One region of the Pseudomonas oryzae genome, then DNA from elsewhere that is predicted to be linked to it. Evidence: predicted binding sites of a transcription regulator. Region 1 holds the regulator's gene; each other region holds the start of a gene.

Region 1 (9,519 bases):
GGCGCTGGTCAACCTGGAGGCGGTGCCGGCGCCGGCCGGCAGCCTGCCGGTGGTGCTCGGCAACGGCTGGAGCGGCGTGCTGCTGCACGAGGCGGTCGGTCACGGTCTGGAAGGCGACTTCAACCGCAAGGGCAGCTCGGCCTACAGCGGCCGCATCGGCCAGCCGGTGGCCTCGAAGCTGTGCACCATCGTCGACGACGGCACCCTGCCGGGCCGCCGCGGCTCGCTGAGCCTGGACGACGAGGGTACGCCGACCCAGTGCACCACGCTGATCGAGAACGGCGTGCTGCGCGGCTACATGCAGGACAAGCTCAACGCCCGCCTGATGGGTGTACGGCCGACCGGCAACGGGCGCCGCGAGTCCTACGCGCACCTGCCGATGCCGCGCATGACCAACACCTACATGCTGGCCGGCGAGAGCGAGCCGGAGGAGATCATCCGCTCGGTGAAGCGCGGCCTGTACTGCGCCAGCCTCGGCGGCGGCCAGGTGGACATCACCAGCGGCAAGTTCGTGTTCTCCACCAGCGAGGCTTACCTGATCGAGGACGGCCGGATCACCGCGCCGGTCAAGGGCGCCACCCTGATCGGCAACGGCCCGGAGGCGATGAGCCGGGTGTCGATGGTCGGCAACGACCTGGCGCTCGACAGCGGGGTGGGCACCTGCGGCAAGGACGGTCAGTCGGTGCCGGTCGGCGTCGGCCAGCCGACCCTGAAGATCGAGGCGATCACCGTCGGCGGTACCGGCGGCTGACGAGGTCGCAGGGTGGACAACGGCGCAGCCTTGTCCACCAGCGCTGTTGGACCGATGGGGCGGGTGGGCAACTCGCGCAGCGATTGCCCATCGAGGTGTTCGCTGGTGGATAACGCTGCGCGGTTATCCACCCTGCGGCATCACGGTGACTTTGCTCAGCGCAGGCCGCGCTTGGTCTCGTCGATCTCGCGCAGGTACTTGAACACCTTGCGCGCGGCTGCCGGCGGCTTGTTGTGCGCGGCCTCGTGCTGGGCGTGGCGGATCAGCTGGCGCAGGTGCTGGACGTCGGCCTCGGGGTATTCGCCGAGCAGCGCCTCGAGGTCGGCATCGCTGCCGCCGACCAGGCGGTCGCGCCAGCGCTCGAGGGCGTGGAAGCGCTCGTTGTACTGGCGGGTCGAGGCGTCCATCTGGTCGAGCAGGCCGGTGATCGCCTCGATGTCCTGGCTGCGCATCAGCTTGCCGATGTACTGGATGTGGCGTTTGCGGGCGGCGTGGGCCTTGTGCTTGGGCGCCTCGAGCAGGGCCCTGAGCAGCATGTCGGAGAGCGGCAGGCGTTCGAGCTGCTCGGGCTTGAGCGTGGTCAGGCGCTCGCCGAGGTCCTGCAGGGCGTGCAGCTCGCGCTTGACCTGGGATTTGCTCTTCTCTCCGGAGAAGTCGTCGTCGAATTGTTCAGACATGGGGCGGGTCCGCTGGGAAACGCGCCATGATAACCACTCAGGGGCCGCTTGTCCGGCCCGGCCGGCGTGCCGGCGGGAAAACAGGAGCAGGACATGAGTTCAGCCGTGGAAAGCGTGGGGCCGCAGGCCCTGCCGGGATTGCAGGAGCAGGTCGAGGCGATCCTCGCCGAAGCGCGCCGCCAGGGCGCCACCGACTGCGAGGTGGCGGTGTCGCTGGAGCAGGGCTTGTCGACCAGCGTGCGTCAGGGCGAGGTGGAGACGGTCGAGTTCAACCGCGACCGCGGTTTCGGCATCACCCTCTACCTGGGGCAGCGCAAGGGCTCGGCGAGCACGTCGGCGCAGGGGGCGGCGGCCATTCGGGAAACGGTTGAGGCGGCGCTGGCTATCGCCCGGCACGCCTCGGAGGACGATTGTGCCGGGCTGGCCGATGCCGCGCTGATGGCCCGCGAACTGCCCGATCTCGACCTCTACCATCCTTGGGCGATCAGCCCGGAGCAGGCCATCGAGCAGGCGCTGGCCTGCGAGGCCGCCGCTTTTGCCGCCGATCCGCGGGTGACCAAGGCCGACGGCACCACCCTCAATACCCACCTCGGCTGCCGCGTGTACGGCAACAGCCGCGGCTTCGTCGGCGGCTACGCCTCCAGCCGGCACAGCCTGAGCTGCGTGATGATCGCCGAGGGCGAGGGGCAGATGCAGCGCGACTACTGGTACGACGTCAGCCGCGTCGGCAGCGAGCTGGCCGGCGGCGAGTCGATCGGCCGGCGCGCGGCCGAGCGCGCGGTGGCGCGCCTGGGCGCGCGGCCGGTGCCGACCTGCGAAGTGCCGGTGCTGTTCGCCGCCGAACTGGCCACCGGGCTGTTCGGCCATTTCCTCGCCGCGATCTCCGGCGGCAACCTGTACCGCAAGTCCTCCTTCCTCGAGGGGGCGCTGGGGCAGACGCTGTTCCCCGAGTGGCTGAGCCTCGACGAACGGCCGCATCTGCCGCGCGGCATGGGCAGCGCCAGCTTCGACGGCGACGGCCTGGCGACCTACGCCAAGCCCTTCGTCGACGGCGGCAAATTGGTGTCCTACGCGCTGGGCACCTATTCCGGGCGCAAGCTGGGCCTGCCGAGCACCGCCAACGCCGGCGGCGTGCACAACCTGTTCGTCAGCCACGGCAGCGAGGACCAGGCGGCGCTGCTCCGCCGCATGGATCGCGGCCTGCTGGTCACCGAGCTGATGGGGCAGGGGCTCAACCTGGTCACCGGCGACTACTCGCGCGGTGCTGCCGGCTTCTGGGTGGAGAACGGGATCATCCAGTTCCCGGTACAGGAGGTGACCATCGCCGGCAACCTGCGCGACATGTTCAGCGGCATAGTCGCGGTGGGCTCCGACGTGGAGGCGCGCGGCAACGTGCGCACCGGTTCGGTGCTGATCGAGCGGATGATGGTCGGCGGCAGCTGAGGTCGCGCTGGGGCAGGGGCGCCCGTAGGTTGGATGGCCACCCCGTGGAAGACTCGCGCCGCGATCTTCCACCGCCCGGCCCGCTGCGTGGTCTCTGGTAGACAAGGCTGCGCCTTTGTCTACCCTGCGCCAGCACTTGCCTGCAGGCGCTACTCGCCTTCGTCGAAGTAGTTGTTGATCAACTCGATCAGCGCCTGCAGGGCCTCGTGATCCTGTTCGCCCTCGGTGCACAGATGGATCGAGGTGCCCTTGCCGGCGGCCAGCATCATCACCGACATGATGCTCTTGCCGTCCACCAGGCTGTCGGCCGAGCGGCCGACCCGCACCTGACAGGGAAAGCGTCCGGCCACGCCGACGAACTTGGCGGCGGCGCGGGCGTGCAGGCCGAGCTTGTTGATGATGGTGACGTCGCAGGCTGGCATCGGGGGGATCGGGGTCCTTACTTGAGGTCGCGGTGGCGGATCTGCACGTTGCCCAGGCTGTCGCGCAGCGCGGTGCCCAGCCGTTCGGCCAGGTACACCGAGCGGTGGTGGCCACCGGTGCAGCCGATGGCCACGGTGACATAGGCGCGGTTGCTGGCGGCGAAGCGCGGCAGCCACTTGCCGAGGTAGGCGACGATGTCCTGGTACATTTCCTCGACGTCGGTCTGGGCGTCGAGGTAGTCGCGGACCGGCTGCTCCAGTCCGCTGTGTTCGCGCAGGTCCGGCTTCCAGTAGGGGTTGGGCAGGCAGCGCACGTCGAACACCAGGTCGGCGTCGATCGGCATGCCGCGCTTGAAGCCGAAGGATTCGATCAGGAAGGCGGTACCGGCATCCGGCTTTTCCAGCAGGCGCAGCTTGATGCTGTCGCGCAGCTGGTAGAGGTTGAGGTTGGCGGTATCGATCTTCAGATCGGCGAGATCGGCGATCGGACCGAGCAGCTGGTGTTCGTCGTCGATCGCCTCGACCAGCGAGCGGGTCGCGTTGGTCAGCGGATGGCGTCGACGGGTTTCCGAGAAGCGCTTGAGCAGGGTGGCGTTGTCGGCATCCAGATAGAGCACATCGCACTGGATGTTGTGCTGGCGCAGCTGCTCCAGCAGTTCGGGAAAGCGCTTGAGCTGGCTGGGCAGATTGCGCGCATCGATCGACACGGCAACCTGCGGCTGCGACAGCTCGGTGTGCAGCAGGGCGCGCTCGGCCAGGTCCGGCAACAGACTGGCCGGCAGGTTGTCGATGCAGTAGAAGCCGTTGTCCTCGAGCACGGCCAGGGCGGTACTCTTCCCCGACCCGGAGCGGCCGCTGACAATGACCAGACGCATGACTCAGCGGCCATCCACGGTGTCGAGCACCACCTGGTACAGGTCGAAGCCGTCCCGGGCCTGGCGCAGGCGCTCGCGCACGTCGGCGCGGTCGAGCAGGCCGGCGATCTGGCGCAGCAGCTCGAGGTGCTCTTCGGTGGCAGCTTCGGGCACCAGCAGGACGAACAGCAGGTCCACCGGGGCGCCATCGAGGGCATCGAAGTCCACCGGGGCGTCCAGACGCAGCAGGGCGCTCACCGGCACCGAGCAGCCGGCCAGCCGGCAGTGCGGAATGGCGATGCCGTTGCCGAAGCCGGTGGAGCCGAGCTTCTCGCGAGCCACCAGGCTTTCGAAGATGTCATGTGCGTCGAGCCCGGGAATATCCCGGGCTACGAGGTTGGCGATCTGTTCCAGAACGCGTTTCTTGCTGCCTCCCGGCACGTTCACCTGGGAACGGCCGGGGGTCAGGATATGCTCTAGTCGAATCATCGGAAAATGATCAGCGGGCGGCGGCGCCCTGTTCGCGCTCGATCTGCTTTTCCTTGTGCTTGATCAGCTGACGGTCCAGTTTGTCAGCCAGGAGGTCGATGGCTGCATACATGTCTTCGTGCTCGGCGTTGGCGACCACTTCGCCGCCGGCAACGTGCAGGGTAGCTTCGATCTTCTGCTTCAGTTTCTCCACCTGCATGATCACCTGAACGTTGGTGATGCGGTCGAAATGGCGTGCCAGGCGCTCGAACTTCTCGTTCACGTAGTTGCGCAGAGTGTCGGTCACTTCCAGGTGTTGGCCACTGATATTGACTTGCATACCGCTTCTCCTTATTACCCACGTTGCTGACGGGTTGCCCCGTCATCGAATAACTGTGTTCGCGATCAGTCGTTACACCAGTCGCTTGCGCTCGCTCGATGGCGCAATGCCCAGGGATTCCCGGTACTTGGCAATTGTCCGGCGGGCCACCTGAATCCCCTGCTCTTCCAGTAAACCAGCGATCTTGCTGTCACTCAACGGCTTTTTCGGATTTTCCGCGGCCACCAGCTTCTTGATGATGGCGCGGATCGCCGTCGACGAGCATTCGCCACCCTCGGCGGTGCTGACATGGCTGGAGAAGAAATACTTGAGTTCGTAGATGCCGCGCGGGGTATGCATGTACTTCTGCGTGGTGACCCGCGAGATGGTCGACTCGTGCATGCCCACCGCCTCGGCGATGTCGTGCAGTACCAGCGGTTTCATCGCCTCCTCGCCGTATTCGAGGAAGCCGCGCTGCAGCTCGACGATCTGGGTGGCGACCTTCATCAGCGTCTCGTTGCGGCTGAGCAGGCTCTTGATGAACCAGCGCGCTTCCTGCAGCTGGTTGCGCATGTAGGTGTTGTCGGCGCTGGAGTCGGCGCGGCGCACCAGGCCGGCGTAGTGCGGGTTGACGCGCAGGCGCGGCATGGCGTCGGGATTGAGCTCGACCAGCCAGCGCTCGTTGTCCTTGCGCACGATCACGTCGGGCACCACGTACTCGGCTTCGCTGGCCTCGATCTGCGCGCCGGGACGCGGATTGAGGCGCTGGATCAGCTCGGCTATCTGGCGCAGTTCGTCTTCCTTGACCCGCAGGCGGCGCATCAGCTGGCTGTAGTCGCGACTGCCGAGCAGGTCGAGGTATTCGCGCACCACGCGGCGCGCTTCGTCGAGCCAGGGGGTGGTGGCCGGCAGCTGGTTGAGCTGCAGCAGCAGGCACTCGCTGAGGTCGCGCGCGCCGATGCCCAGCGGCTCGAACTGCTGCACGCGGTGCAGCACCATCTCCACCTCGTCCAGTTCGATGCCCAGCTCGGGATCGAGGGAGGTGAGGATGTCCTCGAGGCTTTCCTCGAGGTAGCCGTCGTTGTTGATGGCGTCGATGATCGACATGGCGATCAGCCGGTCGTTGTCGCTCATCGGGGTCAGGTTGAGCTGCCAGAGCAGGTGGCTCTGCAGGCTTTCACCGGAGGAGGTGCGCGCGGTGAAGTCCCACTCGTCGTCCTCGCTGCTCGGCAGGCTGCTGGCACTGGTCTGGTAGATGTCCTCCCAGGCGGTGTCCACCGGCAGCTCGCTGGGGATGCGTTCTTCCCACTGGCCTTCGTCGAGGCTGTCGGGGTCGCGTTCGACGCTGACGCTGCCGCCCTCCAGGCTCGCCGCACCGTGAGTGGCGTCGCCTTCGGCCAGCGGGTCGCCGCTGTCGAAATCATCGCCGTCTTCCTGGCGCTCGAGCATCGGATTGGAGTCGAGGGCTTCCTGGATTTCCTGCTGCAGGTCGAGGGTCGACAGCTGGAGCAGACGAATGGCTTGTTGCAGCTGCGGGGTCATCGTCAGCTGCTGGCCCATCTTGAGGACTAGCGAGTGTTTCATGGCTTGGGAGTTGGCACCTTGGGGTCTGCCAGCGCCTGCGCGCTGTCCACTGCTGGGCGCCGGGGCGCCGCTGATAGCAAATTATATGCCCGATATTTGCCAGTTTGCCTAGGCTTGACAGGCAGGCGAAAAGCCGCAGTCAGGTAGGGATATGCGACGCCCGCGCGGTACGGCGGGCGTGCGGCTCATGCGTGAAGCGGTGGGAGGGACTTACAGGCGGAACTCTTGACCCAGGTAGACGTCCTTCACCAGCTGGTTGGCGAGGATGCTCTCGGCGTCGCCCTCGGCGATCAACTGGCCGGCGTTGACGATGTAGGCCGTCTCGCAGATGTCCAGGGTTTCGCGCACGTTGTGATCGGTGATCAGCACGCCGATGCCGCGACTCTTCAGGTGGTGGATGATCTGCTTGATGTCGCCCACCGAGATCGGGTCGACGCCGGCGAAGGGCTCGTCGAGCAGGATGAACTTCGGGTCGCTGGCCAGGGCGCGGGCGATCTCCACGCGCCGCCGTTCGCCGCCGGACAGGCTCATGCCGAGATTGTCGCGGATGTGGCTGATGTGGAACTCCTGCAGCAGGCCTTCCAGGGCTTCGCGGCGCCCGGCGCGATCGAGGTCCTTGCGCGTCTCGAGGATCGCCATGATGTTGTCGGCCACCGTCAGCTTGCGGAAGATCGAGGCTTCCTGCGGCAGGTAGCCGATGCCGGCGCGTGCGCGGCCATGCATCGGCAGATGGGTGACGTCCTGGTCGTCGATCAGCACGCGGCCCTGATCGGCGTGGACCAGGCCGACGATCATGTAGAAGCAGGTGGTCTTGCCGGCGCCATTGGGGCCGAGCAGGCCGACGATCTGGCCGCTGTCGATCGACAGACTGACGTCGCGCACCACGGCGCGGCCCTTGTAGCTCTTGGCCAGGTGCTGGGCGATCAGCGTACTCATTGCGCGTTCTGCTCCGGCTCGGCCTTCTTGCGCGGCTGGATCACCATGTCGATGCGCGGGCGCGGGGTGGTCACGCTGCTGCCGGTGGCGCGGCCGGCGTTGACGATCTGCCGCTGGGTGTCGTAGACGATCTTCTCGCCTTCGAAGGTGTTGCCTTCCTGCACCACCTTGGCCTGGTCGATCAGCACGATGCGCTCGTTGACCGCGAAGTACTGGATGGTCAGGCCGTAGGCCTTGACCACCGGCTTGTCGGTCGCCGGCTGCTGTTCGTAGTAGGCCGGCTTGCCGACCGAGGTGAATACCTCGATGTCGCCATTCTTGTCCTGGGTGATGGTCACGGTGTCGCCGGTGATCTTCAGGGTGCCCTGGGTGATCACCACGCCGCCGCGGTAGACGGCGACGCCCTTGGCGTCGTCGAGTTCGGCGCTGTCGGCCTGCACGCGGATCGGTTGCTCGCGGTCGGAGGGCAGGGCCCAGGCGGAGGCGCCGGCCAGCAGGATGCCCAGGCCGAAGAGGAGGGGAAGGGGGTTAGCGAACCTCATGCTGTCCTCGCACGTTGGATTTCAGGAGCATCCGGCTTTCGTTGAGATAGGCCTGCATGCCGGTGGCGCTGGTCACGCCGTTGGCGGCTTCGATGCGAACGGGCTGGGCCGTCTCGGCGTATTCCCGTTCGGGAAACACGCTGAGGCGGCTGGTGGTGAGTATGGTCGGGCGGCCCTTGGCGTCGGTGCGCTCGACGCGCACCGCATCGATCAGCTCGACCTGGGTGCCGCCGGGGGACACCTCGCCGCGCTCGCTCTGCACGTGCCACGGATAGTCGCTGCCGCGGTAGAGCAGCAGGTCGGGCTGGCTCAGCAGGGTGGTATCGCTGCTGCGCAGGTGCTCGAGGCGCGTCGCGGTCATCCGGTAGTGCAGCTTGCCGTCGGCCTGGAACTGCACGCTGCGGGCGTTTTCCACGAAGAAGTCGATGGCGCTGTCGCCACCGGTGGCGGCCGACGGCTCCATGAAGCTTTCCGGGCGGATGTTCCAGTAGCCGATGGCCGCCAGCAGGGCGGCGGCAAGGGCGAACGGGAAGAAGGTGCGCAGTGTGCGGTTCATCGGGGTTCCGTTACAGGTAGGCCGCCTGGGCCGCCTCCAGCGTGCCCTGGGCGCGCATGATCAGCTCGCAGAACTCGCGCGCGGCGCCTTCGCCGCCGCGCGCCTGGGTCACGCCGGCGGCGTGCTGGCGCACGAAGGCGTCGGCGCTGGCGACCGCCATGCCGAGGCCGACCCGGCGGATCACCGGCAGGTCGGGCAGGTCGTCGCCCAGATAGGCGACCTGCTCGTATGAGAGTCCCAGTTCGGTGAGCAGTTCATCGAGCACGACCAGTTTGTCCTCGCGGCCCTGGATCAGATGGTGGATGCCGAGGTTCTTCGCCCGGCGCTCGACCACCGCGGCGCTGCGCCCGCTGATGATGGCGGTGCGCACGCCCGAGGCGATCAGCATCTTGATGCCGTGGCCGTCGAGGGTGTTGAAGGTCTTGAACTCGCCGCCCTCGGGCAGGAAGTACAGTTTGCCGTCGGTCAGCACGCCGTCGACGTCGAAGATTGCCAGACGGATCGCGCCGGCGCGTTGCAGCAGGTCACCGTTCATCACATTACTCCGGCGCGCAGCAGGTCGTGCATGTTCAGCGCGCCGATGGCACGGTGCTCGGCGTCGACCACCGCGAGCGCGCTGATGCGGTTGTCTTCCATGATCTTCAGCGCTTCGGCGGCGAGCATGTCCGGGCGGGCGGTCTTGCCGCCGGCGGTCATCAGCTCGTCGATGGTCGCACTGCGCACGTCGACGCCACGGTCGAGGGCGCGGCGCAGGTCGCCGTCGGTGAAGATGCCGGCCAGGCGGCCGTCGGCGTCGCGCACCACGGTCATGCCCAGGCTCTTGCGGGTCATCTCCAGCAGCGCCTCGCGCAGCGGCGTGCCGCGCTGGACCTGCGGCAGGCCGTCGCCGCTGTGCATGATGTTCTCCACCTTGAGCAGCAGGCGTCTGCCCAGTGCGCCCCCCGGGTGGGAGAAGGCGAAGTCCTCG
Region 2 (9,519 bases), 1.1 Mb from region 1:
CACCGGCGGCGGCCATGTTGGTGTTCAGGAAGGCCGCCGCCACGGCGTTGGCGTTCTCGATGCTGCTGACGGCCAGCTGCGAACCGCCGTTGAAGCCGAACCAGCCGAACCACAGGATCAGCGCGCCCAGCGTGGCCAGCGGCAGGTTGCAACCGGGGATGGCGTTGACCTGGCCGTCGGGGCCGTACTTGCCGCGGCGCGCGCCGAGCAGCAGCACTCCGGCCAGGGCGGCGGCGGCACCGCACAGGTGCACCACGCCGGAACCGGCGAAGTCGAGGAAGCCGGCCTGGTTGAGGAAGCCGGAGCCCCACTTCCAGTAGCCCTGCACCGGATAGATGAAGCCGGTCATCACCACCGCGAAGGCGAGGAAGGCCCACAGCTTCATGCGCTCGGCCACCGCACCGGAGACGATCGACATGGCGGTGGCGACGAACACCACCTGGAAGAAGAAGTCGGCGCGCTTGGAGTAGCCCGGCGCATCCTCGCCGCCGGCGGCGACCACGTCGACCGCGTGCTCGGCACCGATCAGGAAGCCCAGGCTCGGCAGGATGCCGCCCTCCGGGCTGGAGTACATGATGTGGTAGCCGACCAGCATGTACATCACGCAGGCCACCGCGTACAGGGTGACGTTCTTGGTGAGGATCTCGGTGGTGTTCTTGGCCCGTACCAGGCCGGACTCGAGCATGGCGAAACCGGCCGCCATCCACATCACCAAGGCGCCGCAGATCACCAGATAGAAGGTGTCGAGGGCGTATTGCAGGGGAATCAGTTCGTTTTCCATGGCGAAACCTTTTCTCGGGGCGCACAGGCGCCTGTGACGGGCGCCCGAAGGCGCCCGCCGTGTCCATCATCAGGGGTTCAGAGGTTGTAGCCGCGCTCGTTGTGCTCGGCGAGATCCAGGCCGCTGCTCTCGGCTTCCTCGCTGACGCGCAGGCCCATGACCAGGTCCAGCACCTTGAGGATCACGAAGGTGACGATGCCGGTGTAGACCACGGTGAAGGCCACGCCCTTGAACTGGGTGAACAGCTGGGCGCCGATGTCTTCCACGCTGCCGAAGCCGCCCAGGGCCGGCGCGGCGAAGGCACCGGTGAGGATGGCGCCGACGATGCCGCCGACGCCGTGCACGCCGAAGGCGTCCAGCGAGTCGTCGTAGCCCAGCTTGCGCTTGAGGCTGGTGGCGGTGAAGAAGCAGATCACGCCGGAGGCCAGGCCGATCGCCAGGGCGCCCATCGGGCCGGCGGTGCCGGCAGCCGGGGTGATGGCCACCAGGCCGGCGACCACGCCGGAAGCGATGCCCAGAGCGCTCGGTTTGCCGTGGGTGATCCACTCGGCGAACATCCAGCCCAGCGCGGCGGCGGCGGTGGCGATCTGGGTCACCAGCATGGCCATGCCGGCGGTGCCGTTGGCGGCGATCGCCGAGCCGGCGTTGAAGCCGAACCAGCCGACCCACAGCATGGCCGCGCCCATCAGGGTGTAGCCGAGGTTGTGCGGCGCCATGTGGGTGGTCGGATAGCCCTTGCGCTTGCCGATCACCAGGCAGGCCACCAGACCGGCGATACCGGCGTTGATGTGCACCACGGTGCCGCCGGCGAAGTCGAGCACGCCCCAGTCCCACATCAGGCCGCCGTCGCCGGCCCAGACCATGTGGGCGATCGGCGCGTAGACCAGGGTGAACCACACGGCGGTGAAGATCAGCATGGCGGAGAACTTCATGCGCTCGGCGAAGGCGCCGACGATCAGCGCCGGGGTGATGATGGCGAAGGTCATCTGGAAGAAGATGAACACGCTTTCCGGGAAGGCACCGATCAGGCTGTCGGTCCCCAGGCCGGCGAGGAAGGCCTTGGACAGGCCGCCGACGAAGGAATTGAAGTTGACGACGCCCTGCTCCATGCCGGCGGTGTCGAAGGCCAGGCTGTAGCCGTAGATGACCCACAGTACGCTGATCAGGCCGGTGATGGCGAAGCACTGCATCATCACCGACAGGACGTTCTTGGAACGCACCATGCCGGCGTAGAACAGCGCCAGGCCGGGCACGGTCATGAACAGCACCAGCGCGCTGGCGGTCATCATCCAGGCGGTGTCACCGCTGTTCAGGACGACCTCGTCGGCCAGAGCCAGGCTGGGGGTAACGAGGGACAATAGGGCTCCGAGCCCTGCGAGCTTGCGCAGAGTCATGTGTTACTCCTGGGGCGGGGGGTTCGTTGGAGTAAGTTGTTTCGGCTCAGACCGCGTCGGTGCCGGTCTCGCCGGTACGGATGCGGATGGCCTGCTCGAGGTTGACCACGAAGATCTTGCCGTCGCCGATCTTGCCGGTGTTGGCGGCCTTGGTGATGGCGTCGATGACCGCATCCAGCTGGTCGTCGGCGATCGCCACGTCGATCTTCACCTTCGGCAGAAAATCGACCACGTATTCCGCACCGCGATACAGCTCGGTGTGGCCCTTCTGACGGCCGAAGCCCTTGACCTCGGTGACGGTGATGCCCTGCACGCCGATTTCCGACAGCGATTCGCGCACGTCGTCGAGCTTGAACGGCTTGATGATGGCGGTGACTAGCTTCATGAAAGTTTCTCCCGTAATGGTGGACTTGCCCCAGGAACAACGAACCCATGACAAGTCTAAGCGCAGAGTCCGGCGTTTGTAACAGGTGACAGACACTGCGCAGGCTGGATTCAACGTCGGCCGGCAACTGGTAGCGGAGCCGTCCCCCGCTCCGCCTGGCCCGCGGCGGTGACACACGAGCACCGGCTGAGCAGCCCGCTGCAGGTTTCTTGCCAACTCTTCGCATTTGCTTGTTTTTCATGGAGTTACGCCATTTCACCGGTTTTCGCCGCCATTTACGCGCCCTTTATGCACCATTAAAGAGCATTGACGGCGATCTTTCGCGCAATCGGAGTGCAACGACGGGCCGGCGTCGATCGCAAACGCACCAATTCCGGGCACGAATTCCGCCAACGCGCGCCAGGCGCGGATCGGTCGGGTTGTTTGCTAGACTGGCGCCTTCTTTTGCTGGAATACCGCCATGCTGCCGCCCAAAGCCGTACTCGACCTGTTCGCCAGTCAGGCCAGCCGCCTGTTCGGCGCCGACTCGCCGTTGCCGCATGGCGAACTGGAAGCCCAGTTCAAGGCCCTGCTGTCGAGCGCCTTCAGCAAGCTGGATCTGGTCGGCCGCGACGAGTTCGACGCGCAGATGGCGGTGCTGGCGCGTACCCGTGCCCGCCTGGAAGCGCTCGAGGCACGCGTAGCCGAACTGGAAGCCCGTCTGGAGCCGCCGCACCAATAGGGAGCCGCGTCTTCGCGGGACACCTGATCAAGGAGCGATCATGTCCCTCGCCATCGTCCACAGCCGCGCCCAGCTCGGCATCGACGCCCCGGCGGTCAGCGTCGAGGCGCACCTCGCCAACGGCCTGCCCTCGCTGACCCTGGTCGGCCTGCCGGAAACCGCCGTGCGCGAGAGCAAGGACCGCGTGCGCAGCGCGATCCAGAGCTGCGGCTTCGAGTTTCCCAGCAGGCGCATCACCCTCAACCTGGCCCCCGCCGACCTGCCCAAGGACGGCGGGCGCTTCGACCTGGCCATCGCCCTGGGCATCCTCGCCGCCAGCGGCCAGCTGCCCGCCGCCAGCCTGGAAGGCATCGAATGCCTCGGCGAGCTGGCGCTGTCCGGCGCCCTGCGCCCGCTCCGCGGCGTATTGCCCGCCGCCCTGGCCGCGCGCGCCGCGGGCCGCGCGCTGCTGGTGCCGCGCGGCAACGCCGAGGAGGCCGCGCTGGTTTCGGGGCTGACGCTGTACGTTGCCGAGCATCTGCTGGAGGTGGCCGCCCATCTCGCCGGGCATACCCCGCTGGCGCCCTGGACCACGACGGGACAACCGGCCCCAGCGACCAGTCCGGGCGATATCGCCGAGGTGCAGGGCCAGCTGGCCGCCAAGCGCGCCCTGCTGGTCGCCGCCGCCGGCCACCACAACCTGCTGTTCAGCGGCGCGCCGGGCACCGGCAAGACCCTGCTGGCCAGCCGCCTGCCCGGCTTGTTGCCGCCGCTGAGCGAGCAGGAAGCCCTGGAGGTCGCCGCCATCCACTCGGTGGCCGGCCTCGCGCCGCTCAGCGGCTGGCCGCAGCGGCCGTTCCGCCAGCCGCACCACAGCGCCTCCGGCCCGGCGCTGGTCGGCGGCGGCAGCCGTCCCAGGCCGGGCGAGATCAGCCTGGCGCACCACGGCGTGCTGTTCCTCGACGAGCTGCCGGAATTCCCCCGCCACGTGCTCGACGTGCTGCGCCAGCCGCTGGAGAGCGGCGAGATCGTCATCGCCCGCGCCCAGGACAAGCTGCGCTTCCCGGCGCGCTTCCAGCTGGTGGCGGCGATGAATCCCTGTCCGTGCGGCTATCTGGGCGACGCCGAGCAGCGCTGCCGCTGCACCCCGGAGCAGGTGCAGCGCTACCGCGCGCGGCTGTCCGGCCCGTTGCTCGACCGCATCGACCTGCACCTCGCGGTGCGCCGCGAGCCGACCCGCCTGCACGCCGCCACCGCAGGGCCGGACAGCGCTGCGCTGGCGCGCCAGGTGGCCGCCGCCCACGCGCTGCAACTGGCGCGTCAGGGCTGCGCCAACGCCCACCTCGACCTGCCCGGCCTGCTGGCCCACTGCGCCCTGGCCGAGGCCGACCGCCTGTGGCTGGAAGCCGCGGGCGAGCGCCTGCGCCTGTCGCTGCGCGCCCTGCACCGGGTACTCAAGGTGGCACGCACCCTCGCCGACCTGGAGGGAGAGGCGCGGATCGAGCGCGTCCAGCTGGCCGAGGCGCTGCAGTACCGGGTCCCGAGCGAGGGCCCGGCGTAGGCTGGGAAACGGCCGAAGGCATTTCCCACCATCGAAAACCGTTGCCCTGGAAACGCGCCGCGCGAGCCGTCCACCCCGCGCTCGCCCCTCGGTCGCTCGCCCCTGCCCGCGCCGGGGCGGCCTGCTAGAATGCCGCCCTCCCTCTCGTAGCCAGACACCCCTGCCCGCATGTCCCGACTCAACCCCCGCCAGCAGGAAGCCGTCAACTACATCAGCGGCCCGCTGCTGGTGCTGGCCGGCGCCGGCTCCGGCAAGACCAGCGTGATCACCCGCAAGATCGCCTACCTGATCCAGCAGTGCGGCATCGCCGCCCGTCACATAGTCGCGGTGACCTTCACCAACAAGGCGGCGCGCGAGATGAAGGAGCGCGTCGGCCACCTGCTGCGCGGCCGCGAGGGCGCCGGACTGACCGTATCGACCTTCCACAACCTCGGCCTCAACATCATCCGCAAGGAACACGCCCACCTCGGCTACAAGCCGGGCTTCTCGATCTTCGACGAGAGCGACGTCAAGGCGCTGCTCGCCGACATCATGCAGAAGGAATACCAGGGCGACGACGGCGTCGACGAGATCAAGAACCTGATCGGCGCCTGGAAGAACGACCTGATCCTCCCCGAAGAAGCGCTGGAGAAGGCGCGCAACCCGCGCGAGCAGACCGCGGCGATCGTCTACCTGCACTACCAGCGCACCCTCCGCGCCTACAACGCGGTCGACTTCGACGACCTGATCCTGCTGCCGGTCAAGCTGTTCCAGGAGCACCCCGAGGTGCTGCAGAAGTGGCGCAACCGGGTGCGCTACATGCTGGTCGACGAATACCAGGACACCAACGCCAGCCAGTACCTGCTGGTCAAGCTGCTGGTCGCCGAGCGCGCGCAGTTCACCGTGGTCGGCGACGACGACCAGTCGATCTACGCCTGGCGCGGCGCGCGGCCCGAGAACCTGATGCAGCTCAAGGAGGACTTTCCCAGCCTCAAGGTGGTGATGCTCGAGCAGAACTACCGCTCGACCAGCCGCATCCTGAAATGCGCCAACGTGCTGATCGCCAACAACCCGCACGTGTTCGAGAAGCAGCTATGGAGCGAGATGGGCCATGGCGACGAGATCCGCGTGATCCGCTGCAAGAACGAGGAGGCCGAGTGCGAGCGCATCGCCATGGAGATCCTCACCGAGCACCTGCGCACCCAGCGCCCGTACAGCGACTTCGCCATCCTCTACCGCGGCAACTACCAGGCCAAGCTGATGGAGCTGAAGCTGCAGCACCACCAGATCCCCTACCGCCTCTCCGGCGGCACCAGCTTCTTCGCCCGCCAGGAAGTGAAGGACCTGATGAGCTACTTCCGCCTGCTGGTCAATCCGGACGACGACAACGCCTTCCTGCGGGTGATCAACGTGCCGCGCCGCGAGATCGGCTCGGCGACCCTGGAGAAGCTCGGCAACTACGCCACCGCGCGCGGCATCTCGATGTACGCCGCCTGCGACGAGATCGGTCTTGGCGAACACCTCGACAAGCGCTTCACCGAACGCCTGGCCCGCTTCAAGCGCTACCTGGACCGCCTGCGCCAGCGCTGCGCCGAGGAGGAGCCGATCGCCGCGCTGCGCGAGATGATCACCGACATCGACTACGAGAACTGGCTGCGCGAGAACAGCTCCACCGACAAGGCCGCCGAGTACCGGATGAGCAACGTCTGGTTCCTCCTCGAGGCGCTGAAGAACACCTTGGAGAAGGACGAGGACGGCGACATGACCATCGAGCAGGCCATCGCCAAGCTGGTGCTGCGCGACATGCTCGAGCGCCAGCAGGAGGAGGAGGACGGCGCCGAGGGCGTGCAGATGATGACCCTGCACGCCTCCAAGGGCCTGGAATTCCCCTCGGTGTTCATCATGGGCATGGAGGAGGACATCCTCCCGCACCGCTCCAGCATCGAGGCCGACACCGTCGAGGAGGAACGGCGCCTGGCCTACGTCGGCATCACCCGCGCCAAGCAGAACCTCGCCATCACCTTCGCCGCCAAGCGCAAGCAATACGGCGAGGTGATCGACTGCGCGCCGAGCCGCTTCCTCGACGAGCTGCCGGCCGAGGATCTGCAGTGGGAAGGCCAGGAGGACGCCCCGGTGGAAGTCAAGGCGGCGCGCGGCAACAACGCGCTGGCGGATATCCGCGCGCTGCTCAAGCGCTGAGCGGCGCCCCCACGCTGCCTGCCCGGAACGGACAGGCATGCTCCTCGCCGGTTCGCCATCGGCCGCCGCTATGTAACAGGATGTGTTTACGAGCGCCTGCGGTGGCGCTGGCGGCCACCCTCGGCGCCATGCACAAAACCCGCAAACAACCGCATGATCTCGCAATATTGCCGACAATTACCGCAATAAACCGCAACCGGCGGCAACCGCAAAGCGCACCGCCGCCGCCAGACCATGGGGGACTGGTCATCTCCCTCCAGGCTGTGTAGGGTGAAAAACGGGTGTCCGCACTGCAGCGTGCAGGCGGACAGGTTTCTTGTGTTGGTCGGGCCGCCACACAGCCGCAGAGCATGAGCGACCATGACCCCGACTCCTTCCCGCAAGGCGCTGCCGGCTGCGCAGCGCATCGCCGACAAGGCCTTCGACGCCCTCGAGCACTTCCTGCACATCGAAGCCGTCAGCGGCATCGTCCTGCTGCTGGCCGCCGCCGTCGCCCTGATCTGGGCCAACTCACCCGCCGCCGAGAGCTATGAGCACCTCTGGCACCTGCCGCTGGGCTTCAGCCTGGGCGACTTCAGCATCTCCCACTCGCTGCATTTCTGGATCAACGACGCGCTGATGACGGTGTTCTTCCTGGTCGTCGGCATGGAGATCCGCCGCGAGATCCACGACGGCGCCCTGGCCAACCTGCGCCAGGCGGCCCTGCCGCTGGGTGCCGCGCTGGGCGGCGTGGCGGTGCCGGCGCTGGCCTACCTGGCCGTCAGCGGCAGCGCGGAGCTGCGCTCGGGCTGGGCCGTGCCGACCGCCACCGACATCGCCTTCGCCATCGGCGTGCTGGCGCTGCTCGGCAAGTCGATCCCCGGCTGTGTGCGCATCTTCCTGCTCGCCCTGGCGATCATCGACGACATCATCGCCGTGCTGATCATCGCCCTGTTCTACTCCGGCGGTCTCGATGCCACCGGCTTCCTGATCGCCGGCGTCGGCCTGCTGCTGGTCCTCGGCTTCCAGGCCATCGGCATCGGTTCGGCCTGGGCCTACGTGCTGCCCGGCGCCCTGCTGTGGTTCGGCCTGCTCAAGACCGGCGCGCACCCGACCCTGGCCGGCGTGGTACTCGGCCTGCTGACCCCGGTCCTGCCGGCGCGCGGCGTCGCCCCGCTGGACAGCGCCAGCCACGCCCTGCAGGAGTTCGCCGAACGCGCCGGCAACGGCGGCGGGGATGCCCACCAGCTGCTGCAGCCGGTCAAGCGCCTGCGTCGCGCCCAGCGCGAACTGCTGCCGCCGGTGGTACGCGTGCAGATGGCCCTGCACCCCTGGGTGGCCTACGGCGTGATGCCGCTGTTCGCCCTCGCCAACGCCGGGGTGAGCCTGGACGGCGTCGACCTCGCCGCCGGCGGCACCACCAGCGTGATGCTCGGCGTCGCCCTCGGCCTGGTGCTCGGCAAGCCGCTCGGCATCCTGCTGTCCAGCTGGCTGCTGGTGCGCCTCGGCTGGTGCCGTCTGCCCGCCGGGATGAACTGGTCGTGGATGTGGCTGATCGGCTGCCTGGCCGGCATCGGCTTCACCATGTCGATCTTCATCGCCACCCTGGCCTTCGCCGACGCCAGCCTGCTCGGCGCCGCCAAACTGGGCGTGCTGCTCGCCTCGGCGCTGGCCGCCTGCCTGGGCCTGGCCATGGGCGCCGTGCTGGTGCGGCGCGCCCGCGCCGGCCGGGCGGCAGCCGAGGCTCGCGACGACCACTCCGCGCAGGCGCTGACTTCCTGAGTCTGGCGCTCAGCCGTGGCGGTTGCGGCTGGCCTGGACGATGCGCGCCGCCGGCACGCGCAGCTGGGCCAGCAGGTACTCGGCGAACGCCGGGGCATAGTCCTGACGGGCGATGGCCTGGGCCATGCAGTCCAGCCAGGCCTGGGCAAGCGCCTCGTCGACCGGCCACTGGTCATGGAAGGCGGGAATCACGATCGGGCCGTACTTCTCGGCGAACAGCTTCGGCCCGCCCAGCCAGCCGCTGAGGAAGCAGGTGAGCTTGTCGCGCGAGGCCGCCAGGTCCGCCGGATGCAGACGGCGCAGCTCGGCCGCGGCGGGCGACTCGTCCATGATCCGGTAGAAGTCGTCGACCAGCCGGTGCAGTCCGTCGAGACCGCCAGCGGCCTGGTAGGAGGCGTCGTCGACGCCGTAGGTGGGAGTGCTGCTCATGGCGACCTCGCCGCAGGAAGGGATGGCCATTCTAGCCCAGGCCGCGGCGCTCCCGACGGCACCCCGCTGCGGTTAGAATGCGCGCCCGCCCCCGCCAGCGACGATCCGCCATGCACGCCGACGCCATCGCCACCCTGCAGCAGCAGCTCCTCACCGCCCTGAGCGACGTCCCCGCCGAGGCGCGGCGCCTGTTCCACGGCCGCGGCCGGCGCTGGCCGGGCCTCGAGCACGTCACCGTCGACTGGCTGCAGGGCGTGCTGCTGGTCTCGCTGTTCCGCGGGCCGGGCGCGGCGGAGCTGGCACAGCTGCGCGACATGCTGCTGGCGCTGA
Region 3 (9,519 bases), 1.9 Mb from region 1:
CACGGCAAGGGCGGCGATGACGATCACCTGGCCGACCAGGCCGGCGGTCTTCGGCGAGGTACGGTCGGCGAACAGGCCCATCAGGAAGCGCAGCACGGCGCCGGCGAGGATGGGTGTGGCGACCATCATCGCCCGCTGCTGGGTGGTCAGGCCGAGGTCGGCGGCGATCTGCACGCCCAGCGGGCCGAGCACGTACCAGACCATGAAACTCAGGTCGAAATAGAGAAATGCGGCGAACAGGGTCGGTGTATGGCCGGCTTTCCAGAAACTCGTGTTCATCTTGTTGGCACCTCTTGGCAAGGTTCGCGAAAAAAAGACCGGGCGCGGATGGGCGGCTTGGCTGCTCCATCCGCGGCCCGGAGGCGCTCGGCTTGTGGCTGGGCGCTGGTGGCAGAGCCACCTCAGGGACAGGACACCGTGAACGTCGGGCGGATCGCGCCGTGGCGTTCGGCCCCGGGCGTTGGGGCAAACAAAAAAGGCGTCGCATCACCGCAGCCTGAGCTGGGTGGTGCGACGCCTTTGTCGTGGTGGAGCAGCCGCCGTTGGCTGCCGATGACATAGTGTCAGCAAGAGCTGTGCCAAGGTCGCTGGAGCGCTGATTCAGGCTTCGACGGCCGGCTGTTGGCGTGGAGAGTGATTCAAAATGGAGCGTGGCAGGCGCTTCTGCTCTGCGATGGGGCGCCTATGTGACGGGCCTCTGTGGGCAGGTGAGAAGGGCGTCTTTCGATGGGCAATCAGGCCACAGTGTGGCTCAACCACAAGCTCATCAAGCCAGCCCGGCTGCGTACGCCGAACTTCCGGAATATGTTCGTCACGTACGAGTGGGTGGTGGAAACTGCCAGCCCCAAGCGCTGGGCGATCTGTTTCTCTGTCGCGTCGGTCAGGAGCAGCTCCAAGACCTTGAGCTCGTGCGGGGCCAATGGTGTCGAGGAGAGCAGCAGGCCCTGGTTGAGCATCCGTGCCTGCTTCAGATCGGTAACGTCGCGGGCAACTCCAATGCGTACCTGTTCCGACTCCAGCAGGCGCGCGGACCACATCACATGCACCACGCGGCCGTCCTTGTGGCGATATCTGTTTTCAAACCCGATCCGCTGCCATCCGGTTGTGACAATCCTGGCTTCGGCCATGGTTTTTTCGCGGTCCTCAGGGATCACGAAATCGATCATGGCGTTGCCGACCATTTCCTCGGGCGTGTAGCCGAAGATGCTTGCGCAGGCGGCGCTTGCGTAGGTTATCCGGCCGTTGAGATCGACAATGAACACTGCGTCCAGCAATAAATCAGCAAGCCTCGATATGTCTTTTTGCAGATTCGGGCGCTTCAGTTCATTGAGGTCAAGTGTGCCGGTCATGATGGTTTTCGGGCTGAATTAAATTCCTCAGCCGGATATTGAGTTGCTATTCCTAGGCTTTAAAAAAGTTTTTCATTCTGTGCGCTGGCATTCGTGGTGTCAATGTGACATCCATCTCTCCCGGCTGGAGAGACCCAGTGAGGTCCGAGAAGTCCTGCCAGCTAGTATGCATTGCTCCGCTGGTCGTATTGCTGCTGTTGTCCGGCGAGGAGGACATACCGGTCAGTCACGGGAGCAGGAGAGCTTGATCCATCCTCGGGAGCTGTAGAAGCGACCAGTCTCTCTGAAAATCGCATAACGGGTCGCCTGCCAGGTAGCAGTCGATTTGCTGCAGGCCATGGAGCGGATCTTCTGATATGCCCAGCGCCATCTCTTGAGTATTCCCCGGTGGCTGCCTGAGCTGTTTTGAAGGTTTTGGTCCTTTGGTGATTTTGACATGGTGATAGGCCTCTTCCATTGCCTTGTTGTGATTGCCAACTCAAGCACGCTCGTGTACTTGGTAGGTGGTAGCATTGCCCCAATGTAAGTCCATGCCCGTATTGCGGGTTCTTGGTGCATGCGCAACCGAGCGCATGTTATTGAATTCGGCTGATGCACCGTACCCTGCTATTTAGCAGGGTACGGTGCTGCTCATGATGACTTCCGTTAACTGTCGGATGCCATGCCCCTCAGGTGTATCGCGGGCTGAAGAGGAGCCGTGTGTCGGCAGCTGCTGGTTGTAGCCGGCGACAGGGGCGGTCTTCGCAGGGCTCTCGTCACCCGCAGCACTATCGCAACGCGTTTAGCCGCAAGGCGCGGATTTACGTTTCCCGCAAACCAGGGCCGCCCTGGCTCGGAAAGTGCGGCAAACCTATTTCCTATCGGCTCGCGGCATGGGGAACATCACCACCGGCCCTTCGGGCATGTCGCCGGGGGGCAATGCCATGGGCGCCGGTTGGCCGGCCGGGCCGAGGTGCTTGACCAGCTGGTAGATGGCGCGCAGGTCGTCGTCGGTCATGCGCTGCAGGGTCTGGTTGGGCATCGGTGGGCGGTAGTTGGCGTTCTTCGCCAGGGTCAGCCAGTCGCTCTCGCTGAGCCTGGGCAGCACCAGACGCAGGTTGCTGGGGTAGGTGGTGCCCCAGGGGCCGTACCAGCCGAGGCTGTCGCCCTTCAGCCAGTCGCTTTCCGGGACCTTGTCCGGGGCCATCAGGTAGCCGGAGGTGTGACAGTCGTTGCAGCCGGAAATCTGCACCAGATAGCGGCCGCGCTCGATCAGTTGTTCATCTGCCTGGGCTTGGGGAATGAGGGGCGTTGCCGCCAGCAGGGCGGCAGGGAGCAGGGTTCGCAGCGGCCGCATGGCCTTCTCCTGTCATGGACTGTCCGCAACAGGTATAGCGCATGGCCAGCGCAGTTCGCTGCCCCGGCAGTGCCCGGGCGATGGATGGCCATCGACCGGGTGCCGTGTGCAGGTCAGGCCGCCGGCCGGCGCTGGCGCTGGTAGAGGAACTCCAGCACCGCGGCGCGGTACTCGTGGTAGCGCGGATCGTGGGCCAGGGCCATGCGATCGCGCGGGCGGGCGAGGCGGACGTCGAGGATGTCGCCGACGGTGGCCGCCGGGCCGTTGCTCATCATCACGATGCGGTCGGAGAGCAGCACCGCCTCGTCGACGTCGTGGGTGATCATGATCACCGTGTTGCCCAGTTCGGCGTGGATCTCCATCAGCGAGTCCTGCAGGTGGGCGCGGGTGAGGGCGTCGAGGGCGCCGAACGGCTCGTCCATCAGCAGCACCTTGGGCTGCATGGCCAGCGCGCGGCCGATGCCGATGCGCTGCTTCATGCCACCGGAGATCTCGCTTGGGCGCTTGTCGCGGGCGTGGGTCATGTGCACCAGGGCGAGGTTGTGCTCGATCCACTCGCGCATCTCGGCCTTGCCCTTCCGGCCCTTGAACACCTGCTGCACGGCCAGCTCGATGTTCTGGTAGCAGGTCAGCCAGGGCAGCAGGCTGTGGTTCTGGAACACCACCGCACGTTCGGGGCCGGGAGCGTTGACCTCCTTGCCGTCGAGGATCACCCCGCCGGTGCTGGCTTGGTAGAGGCCGGCGACGATGTTGAGCACGGTGGACTTGCCGCAGCCGGAGTGACCGATCAGCGAGACGAACTCGCCCCTGGCGATCTTCAGGTTGACGCTCTGCAGGGCACAGAACAGGCCCTTGTCGGTGGGGAAGCTGATGCCGACGCCGCTCAGTTCGAGGTGTGCATTCTTCATGGCGATCTCCTTAGCGCAGGTCGGCGTTCTTGTCCCAGCTGACGCGGCGCTGCAGGCCGAGCATGAGACGGTCGAGGACGAAGCCGATCAGGCCGATGACGATCACGGCGACCATGATGCGGCCGAGGGAGTTGGAGCTGCCGTTCTGGAACTCGTCCCAGATGAATTTGCCGAGGCCCGGGTTCTGCGCCAGCATCTCGGCGGCGATCAGCACCATCCAGCCGGTGGCCAGCGACAGGCGCAGGCCGGTGAAGATCATCGGGATGGCGGCCGGCAGCACGATGCGGCGCACGTGCTCGAGCGGCGACAGGCTGAGCACGCGGCTGACGTTGAGCAGGTCCTTGTCGAGGTTGGCGACGCCGACCGTGGTGTTGATCACCGTCGGCCACAGGCAGCACAGCGCCACGGTGAAGGCCGAGGTGACGAAGGACTTGGCCAGCAGCGGATCGGCGCTGGTATAGACGGCACTGACCACCATGGTCACCAGCGGCAGCCAGGCCAGCGGCGAGACCGGCTTGAACACCTGGATCAGCGGGTTGACGGCGCTGTAGATCGGCTTGCTCAGGCCGCAGACGATGCCCAGCGGGATGGCCAGCAGCGAGGCGATGGCGAAGCCGGTCAGCACCGTGTACAGGCTGGTGAGGATCTGCTTGAAGAAGGTCGGTTTGCCGGTGTACGGGCGCACGACGACCTTGGCGTCGGGGTCCCTGGCCAGGCGCTCGGCGTTGCGCGCTTCCTGGCGGGCGTGGAACTCGTCTGCCTTGCGTTGTTCGGAGACATGCTCCTGCACCAGGCTGGAGAACTGGCCGACCACCTGGGTCGGGCCGGGGAACTTGCCCAGACTGGTGTCGATGCTGCCGGCGACGACCTGCCAGAACAGCAGGAAGGCCAGGATGCCGGCGGCGGGCAGCAGCAGGATGGGCGTCCAGCGTTGCACTACGGCGGTCTTGCGGGCGGACTTGATGGTGTCCTGGATCGGCTTGGCGACGGCGGGATTGCTCATCGTCTGGTCCTCGGGGCTGAGGGGAGCCGGCGTGGCCGGCTCCCGGGGCGGCAGTGACGTCACAGGGAGGAGTCTTTCTTCAGACCGATCTTGAACTGCTCGATGTAGGCGTTCGGCTTGCGCCCGTCGTAGGTGAGGCCGTCGATGAAGTCGCTGCTCGGCGCGCGGAAGCCTTCCTCATCGGCCGGCGGGAAGTCGGAGGCCTTGGCCTTGCCCTCGGCGACCAGTTCGGCGGCGGCCGCCTGGTAGGTCTGCGGCTTGTAGACCTGCTTGGCGGTCTCGAAGTACCAGCTGTCCGGCTGGGTCTCGGCGATCTGGCCCCAGCGGCGCATCTGGGTCAGGTACCAGATGGCGTCGGAGTAGAAGGGGTAGGTGGCGTGGTGGCGGAAGAACACGTTGAAGTCCGGGACCTCGCGCTTGTCGCCTTTCTCGTACTCGAAGGTGCCGGTCATCGAGTTGGCGATCACCTTGGCGTCGGCGCCGACGTATTCGGGGCGAGCGAGGATCTGCACGGCTTCGGCGCGGTTGGCGTTGTTGTCCGCGTCCAGCCACATGGCGGCGCGGATCAGCGCCTTGACCAGGCGCTTGTGGGTCTCCGGGTTGGCCTCGGCCCAGGCCTTGGACACGCCGAGCACCTTCTCCGGGTTGTTCTTCCAGATCTCGTAGTCGGTGATCACCGGCACGCCGATGCCCTTGAATACCGCCTGCTGGTTCCACGGCTCGCCGACGCTGTAGCCATGGATGGTGCCGGCCTCCAGGGTCGCCGGCATCTGCGGCGGCGGGGTGACCGAGAGCAGGGCGTCGGCGCTCAGGGTGCCGGTGATGTCGCCCTGGGCCGGGGCGTAGTAGCCGGGATTGATGCCGCCGGCGGCCAGCCAGTAGCGCAGCTCGTAGTTGTGGGTCGAGACCGGGAACACCATGCCGAGGTTGAACGGCTTGCCCTGCGCCTTGTACTGCTCGATCACCGGCTTGAGGGCGTCGGCCTTGATCGGGTGCACCGGCTTGCCGTCTGCCATCGGCACGTGCTTCTTCATTTCCTCCCACACGGCGTTGGACACGGTGATGCCGTTGCCGTTGAGGTCCATGGAGAAGGCGGTGACCACCTCGGCCTTGGTGCCGAAACCGATGGTTGCGCCCAGCGGCTGACCGGCCAGCATGTGCGCGCCGTCCAGCTCGCCGGTGATCACCCGGTCGAGCAATACCTTCCAGTTGGCCTGGGCCTCGAGCGTGACGTACAGGCCCTCGTCCTCGAAGAAGCCCTTCTCGTAGGCGATGGCCAGCGGCGCCATGTCGGTGAGCTTGATGAAGCCGAGCTTGAGTTCTTCCTTCTCCGGATCGGCGGCCAGGGCGGTGGCGCTGCCGAGCAGCAGGCCGGCGGCGCAGGTCAGCCTGGCCAGGGTGCGTTGGATGGAGCGACGGCGATCGTGCATGGTGATTTTTCCTGAGGTCAGAAACGAAAAAAGACGTCGCAAGCGCGCCGATCCTGTGGGGATCAGCTGGCTTTTGACGTCTTTGTCAGTTCGTCCCGATCACCGCCGTTGGCGATCCGAAGACGGATGTGCGGTTACCTCTGCAAGGGGCTTGCCAGTTTTTCGGCGCGAGGCTTGGTGTGCTGGGGAAAGGAAAAATGCTCTGCTAAATCAGTGGCTTGGGGGTGTGTTTGGGGTGGGCGGTGGCCGTGATGGAGCGGGGTGAGGCGGCATGGGGCAGGTTGGTGCGCTTTTGCGGCGCACCGGAAGGGGCATCGACGCCCGCTTGGCGGGCGTCGATGGTCAGTTTCAGGGCTCCTTGCGGGGCTTGGCCTCGAGCAGGCCGTCGGCGCGGAACATCGCCTTGATGCCGCGGATCGCCTGGCGGGTGCGGTCGAGGTTCTCGATCAGCGCGAAGCGCACGTAGTCGTCGCCGTAATCGCCGAAACCGAGGCCCGGCGAGACGCAGACCTTGGCCTCGGCGAGCAGCTTCTTGGCGAACTCCAGCGAGCCGAGCTGGGCGTAGGCTTCGGGGATCTTGGCCCAGATGTACATCGACGCCTTGGGCTTCTCGACCATCCAGCCGATCTCGTGCAGGCCCTTGACCAGCACGTCGCGGCGCTCGCGGTACTTCTCGGCGATGTCGCGCACGCACTGCTGGTCGCCTTCCAGCGCGGCGATGGCGGCCACCTGCAGCGGGGTGAAGGTGCCGTAGTCGTGGTAGCTCTTGATCCGCGCCAGGGCGCTGACCAGCTCCTGGTTGCCGACCATGAAGCCGATCCGCCAGCCGGCCATGTTATAGCTCTTCGACAGGGTGAAGAATTCCACGGCGACGTCCTTGGCGCCCGGCACCTGCATGATCGACGGCGCCTTCCAGCCGTCGAAGACGATGTCGGCGTAGGCCAGGTCGTGCACCACCAGGATGTCGTACTGCTTGGCCAGCGCCACCACGCGCTCGAAGAAGTCCAGCTCCACGCACTGTGCGGTGGGGTTGGAGGGGAAGCCGATGATCATCATCTTCGGCTTGGGGATCGCCTCGCGGATCGCCCGCTCCAGCTCGGCGAAGAAGTCGACGCCGGGCACCAGCGGCACCGAACGCACCTGGGCGCCGGCGATCACCGCACCGTAGATGTGGATCGGGTAGCTGGGGTTGGGCACCAGCACGGTGTCGCCGTGGTCGAGGGTGGCCAGCATCAGGTGCGCCAGGCCTTCCTTGGAGCCGATGGTGACGATGGCTTCGCTGTCCGGGTCGATCTCGACCTCATAGCGTTCCTGGTACCAGCGCGAGATGGCGCGGCGCAGACGCGGGATGCCGCGCGAGGTCGAGTAGCCGTGGGTGTCGTCGCGCTGGGCGACCTGCACCAGCTTCTCGACGATGTGCGGCGGGGTGGCGCCGTCGGGGTTGCCCATGCTGAAGTCGATGATGTCCTCGCCACGGCGGCGGGCGGCCATCTTCAGCTCGGCGGTGATGTTGAAGACGTAGGGGGGGAGACGATCGATGCGCGCAAAGCGGCGCTTGCCGTGTTCGGCCATGATTTCCTCGGAGTACGTAAGCGCCCGGAACCGTCCGAGCGACGTTGGCCAGTGCGCTGGCCTGCGCGAAGGAACATACGCCAGCCGCCCGACGCCTGCAAGCGGCGCAGAGATAGCTTTGTGTCGTCAGGGCGGGCGGTGGGAGCTGGCCCGGTTAGTGCTGCACCACTGGTTTTTCCCTAGCCATGGTGCAGCTCATGAAGGCAGTCAGTCTCAGGACCGGGACGCAGGTTTCGCCCGGCAGCGAATTTCTCGATACCCGCTTCGGCAGCAAGGAGCTCAGGATCACGGTGATCCGCAACCCGGACCGGCTGGTCGCCGACCGGGCGCTGCCGGAGGGGGCCGACGTCCAGCTGGCCACGCTGGACAACCCCTTCCGCCTGGTCCGCGACCTGACCAACATTCTCGGCTCGGCGAAGACGGGCGATGTGCTCCTGCTGGTGTGCGGCGGGGAAAGGCTGTACCGGGCGACGCTGAAGTTTCTCGGCCTGGGCTGAGGGACGCTGTGTCGGGTGTCGAACCCGGACGGGCGTGCGAGGCACGCCTTGTCGGAGTCGCTACATCTATCGGGCGCCCCTCGCCGGGCGCCCTCGCCGAACTCAGTTGCCGAGCATCTCGTGCATCGAGATGATCTGCTCGGCCACCTGGATCAGCTTCTGCTGCTTGCTCATCGCCTGGCGGCGCATCAGGGTGTAGGCCTCTTCCTCGTTGCACTGGCGCATCTTCATCAACAGGCCCTTGGCCAGCTCGATGCGCTTGCGTTCGGCGAGTTGCTGGTCGCGGGCGTTGAGCTGGGCGCGCAGGGCCTGGTCGCTCTCGAAGCGGGCCATGGCCACGTCGAGGATCGGCTGCAGGCGCTGGGCGTGGATGCCCTCGACGATGTAGGCGCTGACTCCGGAACGGATGGCCTGGCGCATGACGCCGGGGTCGTGCTCGTCGGTGAACATGACGATCGGGTGGGGCTGGTCGCGGCTGAGCAGGCAGACCTGCTCCATGACGTCGCGGCCGGGTGATTCGCTGTCGATCAGGATCACGTCCGGGCGCACGGCGGCCACCCGCGCCGGCAGGTCGACAGTGAGGCCGGACTCGTCGATCACTTCGAAGCCGGCTTCGTTCAGCGCGCTCTTCAGGCGGCCGACCTTCTTCGCGGTGTCGTTGATCAGGAGGATGCGCAGCATGGGCAGACTCCGGGCTCAGAGGGCCAGCGACTGGCGTTCGGCCAGCGCGTGAAGGTCGAAACCGTGGGCGTAGGCGGCCGGCTCGCGGCCGTCCCAGACCTTGCCGTCCAGCAGGGTCGAGCGGCGCATGGCCTCGGGGATGGCGATGCCCAGCGCGCCGGCGGCCTCGCGGTACAGCGCGAGCTGGTGCACCTGGCTGGCAATCTCATGGTACTGCGGATCGTCGCGCAGGAAACCCCAGCGGCGGAACTGGGTGAGGAACCACATGCCGTCGGACAGGTAGGGCATGTTCACCGCGCCGTCGGCGAAGAAGCGCAACGGATGCGCATCCAGCCAGGCATGGCCGAGGCCGTCCTGGTACTGGCCGAGGAAGCGCGGCTCGAGGGTGGCCACCGGGGCGTTGACGAACTCGGTGGCGCTGAGTAGCTGGGCGGTGCTGCGGCGGTTCTCCAGGCCCTGGTCGATGAAGCGGCAGGCTTCGAGCAGGGCCATGGTCAGGGCGCGGGCGCTGTTCGGGCACTGATCGACGAACGCGCGGGTGACGCCGAGGACCTTCTCCGGGTGATCCGGCCAGATCGACTGGCTGGTGGCGACGGTGAAGCCGAGGTTCTCGTCCACCGCGTGGGCGCCCCAGGGATCGCCGGCGCAGAAGCCGTCGATGCGTCCGGCCCGCAGGTGGGTGACCATCTGCGCCGGCGGCACCACCACGCTGTGCACGTCGGTGAGCGGGTGGATGCCATGGC

What was found. The regulator sigma-54, encoded in region 1, starts transcription at its own class of promoters, with help from an activator protein. The targets are predictions, from matches to a motif close to ANTGGCATNNANNTTGCTNT.
Region 2: a site for sigma-54 is predicted at 2,758-2,777, ahead of glnK (P-II family nitrogen regulator). Genes of this name have one in related genera too.
Region 3: a site for sigma-54 is predicted at 6,166-6,185, ahead of BLT78_RS08675 (CmpA/NrtA family ABC transporter substrate-binding protein). Genes of this name have one in related genera too.

What each region holds. Positions count from the first base shown of each region.
Region 1 covers NZ_LT629751.1:89,935-99,453, forward strand. Annotated here, with positions in the region: gene tldD (metalloprotease TldD) at 1-751, shown strand, start outside; gene yjgA (ribosome biogenesis factor YjgA) at 907-1,428, opposite strand; gene pmbA (metalloprotease PmbA) at 1,522-2,871, shown strand; gene BLT78_RS00460 (HPr family phosphocarrier protein) at 3,021-3,293, opposite strand; gene rapZ (RNase adapter RapZ) at 3,311-4,168, opposite strand; gene ptsN (PTS IIA-like nitrogen regulatory protein PtsN) at 4,172-4,636, opposite strand; gene hpf (ribosome hibernation-promoting factor, HPF/YfiA family) at 4,647-4,955, opposite strand; gene BLT78_RS00480 (RNA polymerase factor sigma-54) at 5,028-6,518, opposite strand; gene lptB (LPS export ABC transporter ATP-binding protein) at 6,729-7,454, opposite strand; gene lptA (lipopolysaccharide transport periplasmic protein LptA) at 7,451-7,996, opposite strand; gene lptC (LPS export ABC transporter periplasmic protein LptC) at 7,983-8,552, opposite strand; gene BLT78_RS00500 (KdsC family phosphatase) at 8,563-9,087, opposite strand; gene BLT78_RS00505 (KpsF/GutQ family sugar-phosphate isomerase) at 9,087-9,519, opposite strand, start outside.
Region 2 covers NZ_LT629751.1:3,635,472-3,644,990, forward strand. Annotated here, with positions in the region: gene amt (ammonium transporter) at 1-781, opposite strand, end outside; gene BLT78_RS16475 (ammonium transporter) at 859-2,175, opposite strand; gene glnK (P-II family nitrogen regulator) at 2,222-2,560, opposite strand; gene BLT78_RS16485 (accessory factor UbiK family protein) at 3,021-3,281, shown strand; gene BLT78_RS16490 (YifB family Mg chelatase-like AAA ATPase) at 3,322-4,821, shown strand; gene rep (DNA helicase Rep) at 4,990-6,999, shown strand; gene nhaA (Na+/H+ antiporter NhaA) at 7,360-8,760, shown strand; gene BLT78_RS16505 (group II truncated hemoglobin) at 8,770-9,189, opposite strand; gene BLT78_RS16510 (class I SAM-dependent methyltransferase) at 9,300-9,519, shown strand, end outside.
Region 3 covers NZ_LT629751.1:1,964,402-1,973,920, reverse strand. Annotated here, with positions in the region: gene BLT78_RS08700 (nitrate/nitrite transporter) at 1-279, opposite strand, end outside; gene BLT78_RS08695 (helix-turn-helix transcriptional regulator) at 735-1,349, opposite strand; gene BLT78_RS08690 (cytochrome C) at 2,200-2,685, opposite strand; gene BLT78_RS08685 (ABC transporter ATP-binding protein) at 2,799-3,593, opposite strand; gene BLT78_RS08680 (ABC transporter permease) at 3,604-4,596, opposite strand; gene BLT78_RS08675 (CmpA/NrtA family ABC transporter substrate-binding protein) at 4,656-6,026, opposite strand; gene alaC (alanine transaminase) at 6,375-7,598, opposite strand; gene BLT78_RS08665 (hypothetical protein) at 7,796-8,095, shown strand; gene BLT78_RS08660 (ANTAR domain-containing response regulator) at 8,198-8,776, opposite strand; gene BLT78_RS08655 (CmpA/NrtA family ABC transporter substrate-binding protein) at 8,792-9,519, opposite strand, start outside.